Regions from separate parts of the Pseudomonas sp. LBUM1671 genome, predicted to be linked through region 3. Evidence: predicted binding sites of a transcription regulator. Region 3 holds the regulator's gene; each other region holds the start of a gene.

Region 1 (4,115 bases), 720 kb from region 3:
GCAGGCCGGCCGGGTTGATGAAGTCGGCGGTTTGCAGGTTGCCGATCACCTGGTTGGCCGGGTTACCCGGAACGGTGATGGACACGGTGCCGTCGCGACCGACCGTGAAGGTCTGCGCGTCGTTCGGAATGACGATGGCCGGTTCTAGGGCGAAGCCGCTGGCGTTGACGATCTGACCGTTGGAGTCGAGGTGGAACGTACCGTCACGGGTGTAGGACGTGGTGCCGTCCGGCTGCAGGATCTGGAAGAAACCGCGACCGTCGACGGCCAGGTCCAGCGGCTGCTCGGTGGTTTGCAGGCTGCCGGCGGTGAAGTTTTTCTGGGTGCCGACGATGCGCACACCGGTACCCACTTGCAGACCCGACGGCAGTTCGCTGTCCTGGGTCGACTGGGCGCCTGGCTGGCGTTTGATCTGATAGAGCAAGTCCTGGAACTCGGCGCGGTCACGTTTGAAACCCGTGGTCGACACGTTCGCCAGGTTGTTGGAAATGGTCGTCAGGTTGGTGTCCTGGGCGGACAGACCTGTTTTGGCAACCCATAGAGCCGGAAGCATTCGATTCTCCTCGTGCGCCTGTTTTACGGCGCGACGTTCTGATAATTAGCTGATCTGCAAGACCCGAGCCATGGCCTGGTCATCGTCTTTGGCGGTGTTCATCATCTTGATGTGCAGCTCGAACTGCTTGGCCAGCGCCAGCACCGAGGTCATTTCTTCCACGGCATTGACGTTGCTCGACTCAAGGAACCCGGACACCAGTTTGACGCCCGCATCGGCTTGCGCCGGCTTGCCGTCTTTGGTGTGGATCGAACCGTCCAGGCCCTTGGTCATGTTCTTCAGGTCCGGGTTGACCAGTTTGATGCGGTCGACTTCAGCCATCACACGCGGGCCTTCGCCCATCGCACGGATGCTGATGGTGCCGTCTTCGCCGACTTCGATCTGCTGCTCGGGCGGCACGGCGATCGGTCCGCCATTGCCCATCACCGGCATACCGTTGCCGGCCCGCAGCACGCCCAGGGCGTCCACGTTCAGGCTGCCGGTGCGCACGTAGCTTTCTGCGCCATCGGGGGTCTGCACGGCGATCCAGCCATTGCCTTGCACCGCGACGTCGAGGTCACGACCGGTTTGAACCAGCGAACCTGGAGAGAAGTCGGTGGCCGGTCGCTCGGTCATGGCAAACGCACGCGCCGGAAAGCTGTCACCAAACACCGGCATCGAGCGGGCCTGTTCCAGGTCCTTCTGAAAACCGTTGGTGGAGATGTTTGCCAGGTTGTTGGCATGAGCCTTCTGCGCCAGTGCATTCTGGCTGGCGCCGGTCATTGCCACATAAAGGTACTTATCCACGCTCTTTCCTCTGCATGCCGGACGTTTGCCGTCCACCGCTGTACTGCTGAGCGACAAGCAATTTACAGACCAACTTTTTTCTGACGACGCGAGGCCCGGCAAACAAAGGACTTGAGGGGTTTTGCGGGAATTGGGGAAATGTATCGGAGACGAAAAACCGGCGGAGTTATGCCGTTTGGTGGCAAGTGCCGACTCCACGGGCTCAACCGAACCCTTGTAGCAGCTGTCGAGCACCGCGAGGCAGCGTTCGGCGACGAAGCCGTCGCAAATCCGGCATGCAAGGTTTTCCTGACACACCGCGGTGTCTGGCTTCACGACTGCTGCGCAGCCGAACGCTGCCTCGCGGTGCTCGACAGCTGCTACAGGGACCTAGGTGTTGCCGGGTTCTTTTCCGACTTCATACTCACGCAACTTGTTGGCAATGGTCGTATGGGAAACCCCCAAGCGCTTGCCCAGTTGCCGACTGCTCGGATGCTCGGAATACAGCCGTTCCAGCACCGCTTTCTCAAAGCGCCCGACAATCGCATCCAGCCCGCCCTCGAGGGAGAAATCGCCAAGCGGCTGACGCACGCCGTAATCCGGCAAGCGAATGTGCTCGGCTTTCACGGTCCCGCCCTCGCACAGGGAAACCGCCTGGAACAACACGTTCTCCAACTGCCGGACATTGCCCGGCCAGTGGTAATGACTCAGCCGCTCCATTGCCGCCGGCGCCAGTTTCGGCAACGGGCAGCCGATCTGCCGGCTGGCCTGGTCGAGGAAGTGCTCCACCAGCGGCGTCAAACCGTCGAGGCATTCACGCAGCGGCGGGATATGCAGCGACAACACGTTCAAGCGGTGATACAGGTCCTGGCGAAACTCACCCCGCGCGCACAACTCGGACAAGTCCACCTGCGTCGCGCAGATCACCCGCACATCCAGGTAAACCTCTTCATCACTGCCCACACGACGGAAGCATCCGTCCTGCAGGAAACGCAACAATTTCACCTGCAAGCGCGGGCTCATTTCCCCGACGCCATCGAGAAACAGCGTACCGCCCGCCGTCAGCTCCAGCAGCCCAAGCTTGCCTTCGGCTCGCGCCCCTTCGAAAGCGCCGGGGCCGTAACCGAACAGCTCGGTCTCGGCCATCGATTCCGGCAGACCGGCGCAGTTGAGTGCCATCAAGGGTGATTGACCGCGAGGGCTCGCCAGGTGACAGGCACGCGCCAACAACTCTTTACCGGTGCCGGTTTCGCCTTCTATCAACAGCGGCGCATCCAGCGGCGCCATGCGTCGAGCCTCGCGCACCACGGCGGCCATGACTTTGGAGCTCTGGAAGATGCTGTCGAACCCACGCAGTTCCTGTTTGCGCACGTTATAGATGCGCTCACCGACCCGATCAGCCCGGTGCAGCGTCAGCACCGCCCCGGCCATGGCTTCGCTGTCGTCATGCTCCGATTGCAGCGGCGCGATGTCGGCGAGAAACACGTCGCCCTTGACCTTGACCCGTAGCCCGTTGATCCGCGACTTGTTGGCGCGCACCAGTTCCGGCAAGTCGAAATCCTCGGCATATCGGGACAGCGGAATGCCCGGCACCTCATCGACCCGCACACCCAGCAACTGCGCCGCCGCACGGTTGGCCGCGACGATGGAGCCGCCCATGTCGATCGACAACACCGGAAACTCCAACGCACCGAGTAAGGCATTGAGCTCCATGTGCCGACGCTCGCTGGGCATCAGCCCTACACGCTTGACACCAAACACCCCGGCAATCGACTCGAATTTCGGACGCAATGCCTGGAACTGAATGTTGATCAGGTTCGGGCAATGCAGGTAGATCGCGTTGCCATGCTCTCCGCCGACCTCGCCGCGAGCGACGTTGATCCCGTACTCGACCAGCAAGTTGAGAATGTCGCGCAGGATGCCGATGCGGTTCTGGCAGTGGACTTTGATACGCATATAAAAGGCCTGATAAACGATGATTGACCTGTGGGAGCCAGCCTGCTGGCGATGGCGTCGCATCAGGCGATGTTGATGTCGAATGACACACCGCTATCGCCAGCAGGCTGGCTCCCACAGGGTTAGCGCCCGATTTTTCTGATGGGGCACTCAGATAGTCGTCAAGATTATGTGACACCTGTGCGCCGTTTCAAACCCGCAAATCTCAATAGCTGCGCCATAGGCGCCAAACCGTAACGAATACTTTACGAAAAACGACGATTTTTCCTACGCACGCCAGCGCTCACCTGCTGCAACACCGCACGCCTTGGGGTATTTCTAAGTCCATAGCAGCACATAACAAGAACGAAATCCCCTAGCAGGAGAGCAGCATGAAGCAGACGCAATACGTGGCTCGCGAGCCCGATGCGCAAGGTTTTATCGACTACCCCGCTGAAGAACACGCGGTGTGGAACACGCTGATTACTCGTCAACTGAAAGTGATCGAGGGGCGTGCGTGCCAGGAATACCTGGACGGTATCGAAAAACTCGGTCTGCCCCACGACCGCATTCCGCAACTCGGCGAGATCAATAAAGTCCTCGGTGAAACCACCGGCTGGCAAGTCGCCCGCGTCCCGGCGCTGATCCCCTTCCAGACCTTTTTCGAATTGCTGGCCAACAAGCAGTTTCCGGTCGCGACCTTTATTCGTACCCGCGAAGAGCTGGATTACCTGCAAGAGCCGGACATTTTCCACGAGATCTTTGGCCACTGTCCGCTGCTGACCAACCCCTGGTTCGCGGAATTTACCCACACCTACGGCAAACTCGGCCTACAGGCCACCAAGGAAGAACGCGTGTACCT
Region 2 (4,115 bases), 1.2 Mb from region 3:
GACCAGACCGGCCACAACACCCGAAGCGATACCCAGTGCACTTGGTTTGCCGTGGGTGATCCACTCGGCGAACATCCAGCCCAGTGCAGCGGCGGCGGTTGCGATCTGGGTCACCAGCATCGCCATACCGGCGGTGCCGTTGGCCGCAGCGGCGGAACCGGCGTTGAAACCGAACCAACCCACCCACAGCATCGCGGCGCCCATCAGGGTGTAACCGAGGTTGTGCGGCGCCATCGGCGTGGTCGGGAAGCCTTTGCGCTTGCCGAGCACGATGCATGCAACCAGACCAGCCACACCAGCGTTGATATGCACCACGGTGCCGCCGGCGAAGTCGAGCACGCCCCAGTCCCACATCAGGCCGCCGTTGCCGGACCAGACCATGTGCGCAATCGGTGCGTAAACCAGAGTGAACCACACGCCCATGAAGATCAGCATGGCGGAGAACTTCATCCGCTCGGCGAAGGCACCGACGATCAGCGCAGGGGTGATGATGGCGAAGGTCATCTGGAAGGTGATGAACACCGCCTCAGGGAACAGCGCCGCAGGACCGGTCAGGCTCGACGGCGTGACACCGGCGAGGAATGCCTTGCCCATGCCACCGAAGAACGAGTTGAAGTTGACGACGCCCTGCTCCATGCCGGTGGTGTCGAACGCGATGCTGTAGCCATAAATGACCCACAGAATGCTGATCAGGCCGGTAATGGCGAAGCACTGCATCATCACGGAAAGAATATTTTTGGAGCGAACCATGCCGCCGTAGAACAGCGCGAGGCCGGGAATGGTCATGAACAGCACGAGGGCTGTCGAGGTCATCATCCAGGCGGTATCGCCGGAGTTGAGGACTGGGGCCGCCACTTCGTCTGCCGCCATAGCCAGGCTGGGCATTACGAGGGACAACAGGGCTCCTAGCCCTGCGAATTTACGCAGAGTCATATTGTTTTCTCCTGGGGCGTTGGGTTTGTGGCGGCGTTTAAATCGCGTCGGTATCGGTTTCGCCGGTACGGATGCGAATCGCCTGTTCCAGATTGACCACGAAGATCTTGCCGTCACCGATCTTGCCGGTGTTGGCGGCCTTGGTTATCGCCTCGATAACCCGGTCCAGATCCTTGTCGTCAATGGCGACATCGATCTTCACCTTGGGCAGAAAATCGACCACGTACTCCGCGCCGCGATACAGCTCGGTGTGACCCTTCTGCCGACCGAAGCCTTTGACTTCAGTAACGGTAATGCCCTGCACGCCGATCTCGGACAGCGACTCGCGCACGTCGTCCAGTTTGAACGGCTTGATGATGGCAGTGACTAGCTTCATGAAAACTCTCTCCCGAATTGGTGGACTTGCCCCAGGAAAACAAACCCGTCTCAAGTCTAAGCGCAGTGCCTGGCTTTGTAACGCATCGTCGACCTTACCTGCCCGTCCGACGCCAGCTAACCGCTCCTCACGAAACAACTCCCCGTTCCGCTTGGCGCACTGCATTCGTCACAGCGACTGCATCAGTGCATGGGTTACTACTGACTAAGCAGAAAGCTTGCCATCTCGCCAAAACCCACTGAATTCAATCCCTTGGCCGCTGCGGACAGCCGCTTCACACAATCAGCCCGACAGATACGCACAACAACAGTGCGCGACCGTCCATCCACATGCGCGAAAAGCGTGCATGCCTGCTGTCGGAATTGACTATAGACACTGCGTGATACACTGCCCGCCATTGTTGACAGGACATTTCCCATGCTCGCACCCAAAGACTTCCTCGACGCCCTGACCGGCACCGCCTCCCGCCTCTTCAGCGGCGAAACCCCGTTGCCGAAAAGCGAAATCGAAAGCCAGTTCAAGGCGCTGTTGCAGAGCGGCTTCAGCAAGCTGGACCTGGTGAGTCGTGAAGAGTTTGATAGCCAGATGGTTGTGCTGGCACGGACTCGGGCGCGGCTGGAAAGCCTCGAAGCGAAGGTTGCCGAGCTGGAAACGAAGCTCAACCCGCCCACCGAATAACCCAGCTGACAATGCAGTCCCCTGTGGGAGCGAGCCTGCTCGCGATTAGAGTCGCCTCGGTCTACCAGCCCTCCCACACTGGACAGACCACACCCCTGTAGGAGCTGCCGCAGGCTGCGATCTTTTGATCTTCCGCCCCGCCACCATCTCGGCAACGTCCTACAAAGATCACCACCGCCGTCCGATAGCGCCGCGAAGCCCAGGTTCCTAAGCTCATCCCCAGCTGAATATTCAGCACTGGGTTTGGCGACCTGGATAGCATCTAAACGCATCGTGACCACGTTCGAACCAGGGAATTATTCCCATCTCGAATTATGGCGGCTGTGCGTGGGAGACCTTCGGGTCTGCCGGTTTCCGGATGCACCGGTTCGCCAACCCGCGCATAGCTGCCACCCTTTTCGTTTGGCGACGATCAGAGGCAGTTTCCTTCAATTCGCATCCGGGAGCTGCAACATGGAAGAAAACTATCTAATCCCTCACGTCTTCACCCGCCACAAACTCCACCTCCACGCACTCTTGATCGAAAACCAGCCTTGGTTCAGCGCCCGAGACCTGGGCCGTCTGCTTCGCCTGTTCCTCGACGAACGCGCCGTCCGCAAACTCGATCCCGATCAACATCAATCCGCGCGAGTCGTCATCCACGGCACCCTCGAAGACACCCTGCTAATCAGCGAATCCGGCGTCTACGCCCTGCTGGTCTACCACTACTGCCCCGAATACCGAGGACTGCGCGAATGGCTGACCCACGACGTAGTGCCAGCCCTCAGAGATGCCCAACAACCGGCAACAAGCGAACGCCCGGTCCTGAGCCTGTTGAACTGGCCGGAGATGTCACTGAGTTTGCTGCACTGGAATAACCAGCCGTGGATTCGGTTGCAGGATGTTCCGCAGATGCTGGCGGATGGTGATCGGCCACAGCGAGCGGTCAATACGTCGTGGTGGAAGCGCGCTTCACAGGTGCTGCAATCGCTTTAAGTACTTAAATCGCTACCACGTCCGATTTCGGCTTTACGCAGATCGTAAGTCGATTGCAGGTTCAGCCATAACTCGGGCGTGGTGTTCAGGTAGCCAGATAGCTTCCCCGCTAGATCAGCACTGACACAACGCTGCCGCATAACGATTTCGTTGACCACTTTTAACGGTTCGTTCAACGAACGGGCGAAAGCCGACTCTGAAATGCCGAACGGTTCAAGAAATTCGTCCTGAAGTATTTCGCCAGGATGAACCGGCCGCATTCCATTACTGTTCATATTCCTCTCCGAAGTCAGCGATCAATTAGTGATCATAAGCAGCCCTGCCAGACAGACAAGAGCGCTCACACACTTTCACCGGCGTCCGTCATTGTTCTAGGCAAGGTCCTACAAAAACATCATCCCGAGACCGATTACGTCGGCACTCCACACTCGCTTACGCTTCATCACCAGAAAGACACTCGCAACATCCAGCGAAAGTTTGTCGCCTCATTCGTAACGCCGAAGAACAACACCCCGACTACCCTTCAAAAACCGCAGGAAGCGGTTCCCGTAAAAGCTCAAGGAACGACCATGTCCCTCTCCATCGTCCACAGCCGCGCCCAGATTGGCGTGGATGCGCCCGCCGTTACCGTAGAAGTCCATCTGGCCAACGGTCTGCCGTCATTGACGATGGTCGGCTTGCCCGAAGCGGCAGTAAAGGAAAGCAAGGACCGGGTGCGCAGCGCGATCATCAATTCAGGCCTGCAATTTCCGGCTCGGCGTATCACGTTGAATCTCGCGCCTGCGGACTTACCTAAGGATGGCGGACGGTTTGATCTGGCGATTGCCCTGGGGATTCTGTCGGCCAGTGTGCAGGTGCCAACGTTGACGCTGGATGACATTGAATGCCTGGGAGAGTTGGCGTTGTCTGGCGCGGTACGTGCCGTGAGAGGCGTGTTGCCGGCGGCGCTCGCCGCACGCAAGGCCGGGCGCTCGCTGATGGTGCCGCGGGCGAACGCCGAGGAGGCGTGCCTGGCATCCGGATTGAAGGTGTTTGCCGTGGACCACCTGCTGGAAGCCGTTGCGCACTTCAATGGGCATACGCCTGTCGAGCCCTACGTTTCCAATGGCTTGCTTTACGCCAGCAAACCCTATCCGGACTTGAATGAGGTGCA
Region 3 (4,115 bases):
GTCCTCGAGAACATCGAGGGCGGTACTTTTACCTGAGCCGGAACGGCCACTGACGATGATCAGGCGCATGATCAGTGACCGTTCTGCTCGTCCAGGACAACCTGATACAAGGCTGCGTTGCTCGGGGCACTGCGCAGTTTTTCGCGCACTTCCTTGCGATCGAGCATGCTGGCGATCTGGCGCAGAAGTTCCAGGTGGGCATCGGTAGCGGCTTGCGGGACCAGCAGAACGAACAGCAGGTCAACCGGGGCGCCGTCGATGGCGTCGAAATCGATGGGGGCGTCGAGGTGCATCAGTGCGCTGACAGGCGACGTACAACCTTTCAGACGACAGTGGGGAATGGCGATGCCGTTACCAAAACCGGTCGAACCGAGTTTTTCACGGGCAATCAGAGCCTCGAAGACATCTTGCATCTCCAGATCCGGGACTTCTTTATGGATAAGGTTGGCAATTTGCTCGAGGGCTTTCTTTTTGCTGCCGCCCGGCACGTTCACGAGGGAACGGCCGGGGGTCAGGATGCTTTCAAGTCGGATCATGGGTAGGGAGTGTTAACGACCGGTCGCGCCCTGGAGGAGGCTTTGGGTCTTTTCCTTATGCTTTTTGAGTTGTTTATCCAGCTTGTCGGTCAGCGCGTCGATCGCCGCATACATATCGGTATGCTCCGCGTTGGCGACCACTTCATTGCCGGGAATATGCAGCGTGGCTTCGATTTTCTGCTTGAGCTTTTCGACCGTCATCGTGACCTGCACGTTGGTGATCTTGTCGAAATGCCTCTCTAATCGTTGGAGTTTTTCGCCGATGTAGGTGCGAAGAGGTTCGGTCACTTCCAGTTGGTGTCCACTGATGTTGACTTGCATACAGCTTCTCCTTCGTTGCCAGTGCATAAAGCGGCAGGCAGAAATGCCTGCCACTGGAACGCTGTGGCGTGGCTCTACATCAACCGCTTGCGTTCGCTCGAAGGCGCGATCCCGAGGGATTCGCGGTACTTGGCGACGGTGCGGCGAGCCACCTGAATGCCTTGTGCCTCCAGTAAACCAGCGATCTTGCTGTCACTCAACGGCTTTTTCTGATTTTCCGCAGCAACCAGTTTTTTGATGATCGCGCGGATCGCTGTGGACGAGCATTCACCGCCTTCGGAGGTGCTGACGTGGCTCGAGAAAAAGTATTTCAGTTCATATATGCCCCGAGGGGTATGCATGAATTTCTGTGTGGTCACCCGGGAAATCGTCGATTCGTGCATGCCTACCGCTTCGGCGATGTCATGCAGGACCAGCGGTTTCATCGCTTCGTCGCCGTACTCCAGGAAGCCGCGCTGATGCTCGACGATCTGGGTGGCTACTTTCATAAGAGTTTCGTTGCGGCTTTGCAGGCTTTTGATGAACCAGCGGGCTTCTTGCAGCTGATTGCGCATGAAGGTGTTGTCGGCACTGGTGTCGGCGCGGCGTACAAAACCGGCGTATTGAGCGTTGACCCGCAACCGTGGCACCGATTCCTGGTTCAGCTCGACCAGCCAGCGCTCGTTGTCCTTGCGCACGATCACGTCAGGGACAACGTACTCGGCTTCACTCGACTCGATCTGCGAGCCCGGACGCGGGTTGAGGCTCTGCACCAGTTCGATCACCTGGCGCAGTTCATCTTCCTTGAGCTTCATGCGGCGCATCAGCTGGCTGTAGTCGCGGCTGCCGAGCAGGTCGATGTAGTCGGTGACCAGGCGCTTGGCTTCAGCCAGCCAAGGCGTCTTGGCGGGCAGCTGGCGCAGTTGCAGCAGCAGGCATTCACCCAGGTTGCGGGCGCCGATGCCGGCCGGCTCGAATTGCTGGATGCGGTGCAGGACGGCTTCGATTTCGTCCAGTTCAATGTCCAGTTCCGGATCGAAGGCTTCGAGAATTTCCTCGAGGGTTTCGTCCAGGTAACCCTGATTGTTGATGCAGTCGATCAGGGTCACGGCGATCAGGCGATCGGTGTCGGACATCGGTGCCAGGTTCAGTTGCCACAACAAATGGCTTTGCAGGCTTTCGCCGGCCGATGTGCGGGTGGTGAAATCCCACTCGTCGTCATCGCTGCTGGGCAGGCTGCTGGCGCTGGTCTGGTAGACGTCTTCCCACGCGGTATCGACAGGCAGTTCGTTGGGAATGCGCTCGTTCCAGTCACCTTCCTCGAGGTTATCCACCGTCGGGGCGGTTTCCTGGTAGGAGGGTTCCGAAACATCGGCGTTGGGGAGCTGTTCGGCTTTGTCGGCCAATGGGTCGGCGTTATCGAAGTCGTCGCCTTCTTCCTGGCGTTCGAGCATCGGATTGGACTCCAGGGCCTCCTGGATTTCCTGTTGCAGGTCCAGGGTCGACAATTGGAGCAGGCGGATGGCCTGTTGCAGCTGCGGTGTCATCGTCAGCTGCTGGCCCATTCTCAAGACTAGCGATGGTTTCATGGCAGGGGCTTAACACCTTATTCGCCGGCGCACATGCGCCATCCACTACAGGGCGCCGGAGCGCCAAACATAAGCAAATTATATGCCCGAAACTGCAGCGTTTGCCTAGAGCGCTGTAACAATAAAAAAGTATTGATTTTTTATCGAGACGAGCGCTCGGACAACCAGCCAGACACGTCAGCGCTTACAGGCGGAACTCGTGGCCCAGATACACTTCTTTGACCAGTTCGTTGGCCAGGATGGTGGCGGAGTCACCTTCGGCGATCAGCTGGCCATCGTTTACGATGTAGGCAGTTTCGCAGATATCCAGGGTCTCACGGACGTTGTGGTCAGTGATCAGCACGCCAATGCCTTTGGCCTTGAGGTGGTAGATGATCTGTTTGATGTCGCCCACCGAGATCGGGTCCACACCGGCGAAAGGTTCATCGAGCAGGATGAATTTCGGGTTGGTGGCCAGTGCCCGGGCGATTTCCACGCGGCGGCGCTCACCACCGGACAGGCTCATGCCGAGGTTGTCGCGGATGTGGCTGATGTGGAATTCCTGCAGCAGGCTTTCCAGCTCCTTGCGACGATCGGCCTTGTCGAGTTCCTTGCGGGTCTCGAGGATGGCCATGATGTTGTCCGCAACCGAGAGTTTGCGGAAGATCGACGCTTCTTGCGGAAGATAGCCGATACCGGCCTTTGCACGACCGTGCATCGGCTGGTGGCTGACGTCCAGGTCGTCGATCAGTACGCGACCCTGATCGGCCTGCACAAGGCCAACGATCATGTAGAAGCAGGTGGTCTTGCCGGCGCCGTTAGGGCCCAGCAGGCCGACGATCTGACCGCTGTCGATGGACAGGCTGACGTCACGCACGACCTGGCGGCTCTTGTAGCTCTTGGCCAGATGCTGAGCTTTCAGAGTTGCCATTACGGGGCCTTTTGCTCTTCGGTTTTCTTTTTCGGCTGGATCACCATGTCAATGCGCGGACGCGACTCGGTGACCTTGCTGCCCGTAGCACGCCCGGCGCTCGCAAGCTTTTTCTGGGTGTCGTAGACGATTTTCTCGCCTTGGGTGGTGTTGTTGTCCTTGTCGATGACTTTCGCTTTATCGATCAGCACGACGCGGTTTTGCGAGGCGTGGTACTGGATGGTCACCCCCCAGCCTTGCACAGGCTTGGTGTCGCCAGCCGTCTGCATCTGCTCAAAGTAGGCAAGGTTGCCCACCGATGTCACCACGTCAATGTCGCCAGTCGAGGTGCGAGTGATGGTCACGGTATTGCCGGTGACCTTCATCGAGCCCTGAGTAATGATCACGTCACCCTTATAGGTGGCAACGCCATTCTTGTCGTCCAGTTGGGCGTCGTCGGCCTGAATGCGGATAGGCTGCTCTTGATCGTTCGGCAGAGCCCAGGCGCTCACGCTTCCCAGTGCTGCGCCCAGACTGAGCAAAATAGGGAGAGTTTTAACGAGCCTCATACTGTCCTCTTACGTTCGATAGCAGGTGTATCCTGCTTTCTTTCAAGTACGCTTTCATTCCGTTGCCTGTCGATACACCGCCAGCGCCGTCGATTCTAACGGGTTGATCGGTCTGCGCATATTGCTCCTTGGGGAACACAGTCATACGGGTGGTGGTAATCAGGGTTTTGCGGTTTTTCTCGTCGAAACGCGTGATGCGGACCGAGTCGATCAGCTCGACCTGAGTGCCGTC

The links. The regulator sigma-54, encoded in region 3, starts transcription at its own class of promoters, with help from an activator protein. The targets are predictions, from matches to a motif close to ANTGGCATNNANNTTGCTNT.
Region 1: a site for sigma-54 is predicted at 1,394-1,413, ahead of ACA060_RS07620 (flagellar basal body rod protein FlgF). Genes of this name have one in related genera too.
Region 2: a site for sigma-54 is predicted at 1,515-1,534, ahead of glnK (P-II family nitrogen regulator). Genes of this name have one in related genera too.

What each region holds. Positions count from the first base shown of each region.
Region 1 covers NZ_CP166782.1:1,686,996-1,691,110, reverse strand. The annotation lists gene flgG (flagellar basal-body rod protein FlgG) at 1-553, opposite strand, end outside; gene ACA060_RS07620 (flagellar basal body rod protein FlgF) at 599-1,339, opposite strand; gene ACA060_RS07615 (sigma-54-dependent transcriptional regulator) at 1,709-3,274, opposite strand; gene phhA (phenylalanine 4-monooxygenase) at 3,646-4,115, shown strand, end outside.
Region 2 covers NZ_CP166782.1:6,083,128-6,087,242, forward strand. The annotation lists gene ACA060_RS28200 (ammonium transporter) at 1-933, opposite strand, end outside; gene glnK (P-II family nitrogen regulator) at 971-1,309, opposite strand; gene ACA060_RS28210 (accessory factor UbiK family protein) at 1,727-1,987, shown strand; gene ACA060_RS28215 (BRO-N domain-containing protein) at 2,441-2,962, shown strand; gene ACA060_RS28220 (HigA family addiction module antitoxin) at 2,959-3,237, opposite strand; gene ACA060_RS28225 (YifB family Mg chelatase-like AAA ATPase) at 3,532-4,115, shown strand, end outside.
Region 3 covers NZ_CP166782.1:967,808-971,922, forward strand. The annotation lists gene rapZ (RNase adapter RapZ) at 1-69, opposite strand, end outside; gene ptsN (PTS IIA-like nitrogen regulatory protein PtsN) at 72-536, opposite strand; gene hpf (ribosome hibernation-promoting factor, HPF/YfiA family) at 549-857, opposite strand; gene ACA060_RS04250 (RNA polymerase factor sigma-54) at 932-2,425, opposite strand; gene lptB (LPS export ABC transporter ATP-binding protein) at 2,610-3,335, opposite strand; gene lptA (lipopolysaccharide transport periplasmic protein LptA) at 3,335-3,883, opposite strand; gene lptC (LPS export ABC transporter periplasmic protein LptC) at 3,870-4,115, opposite strand, start outside.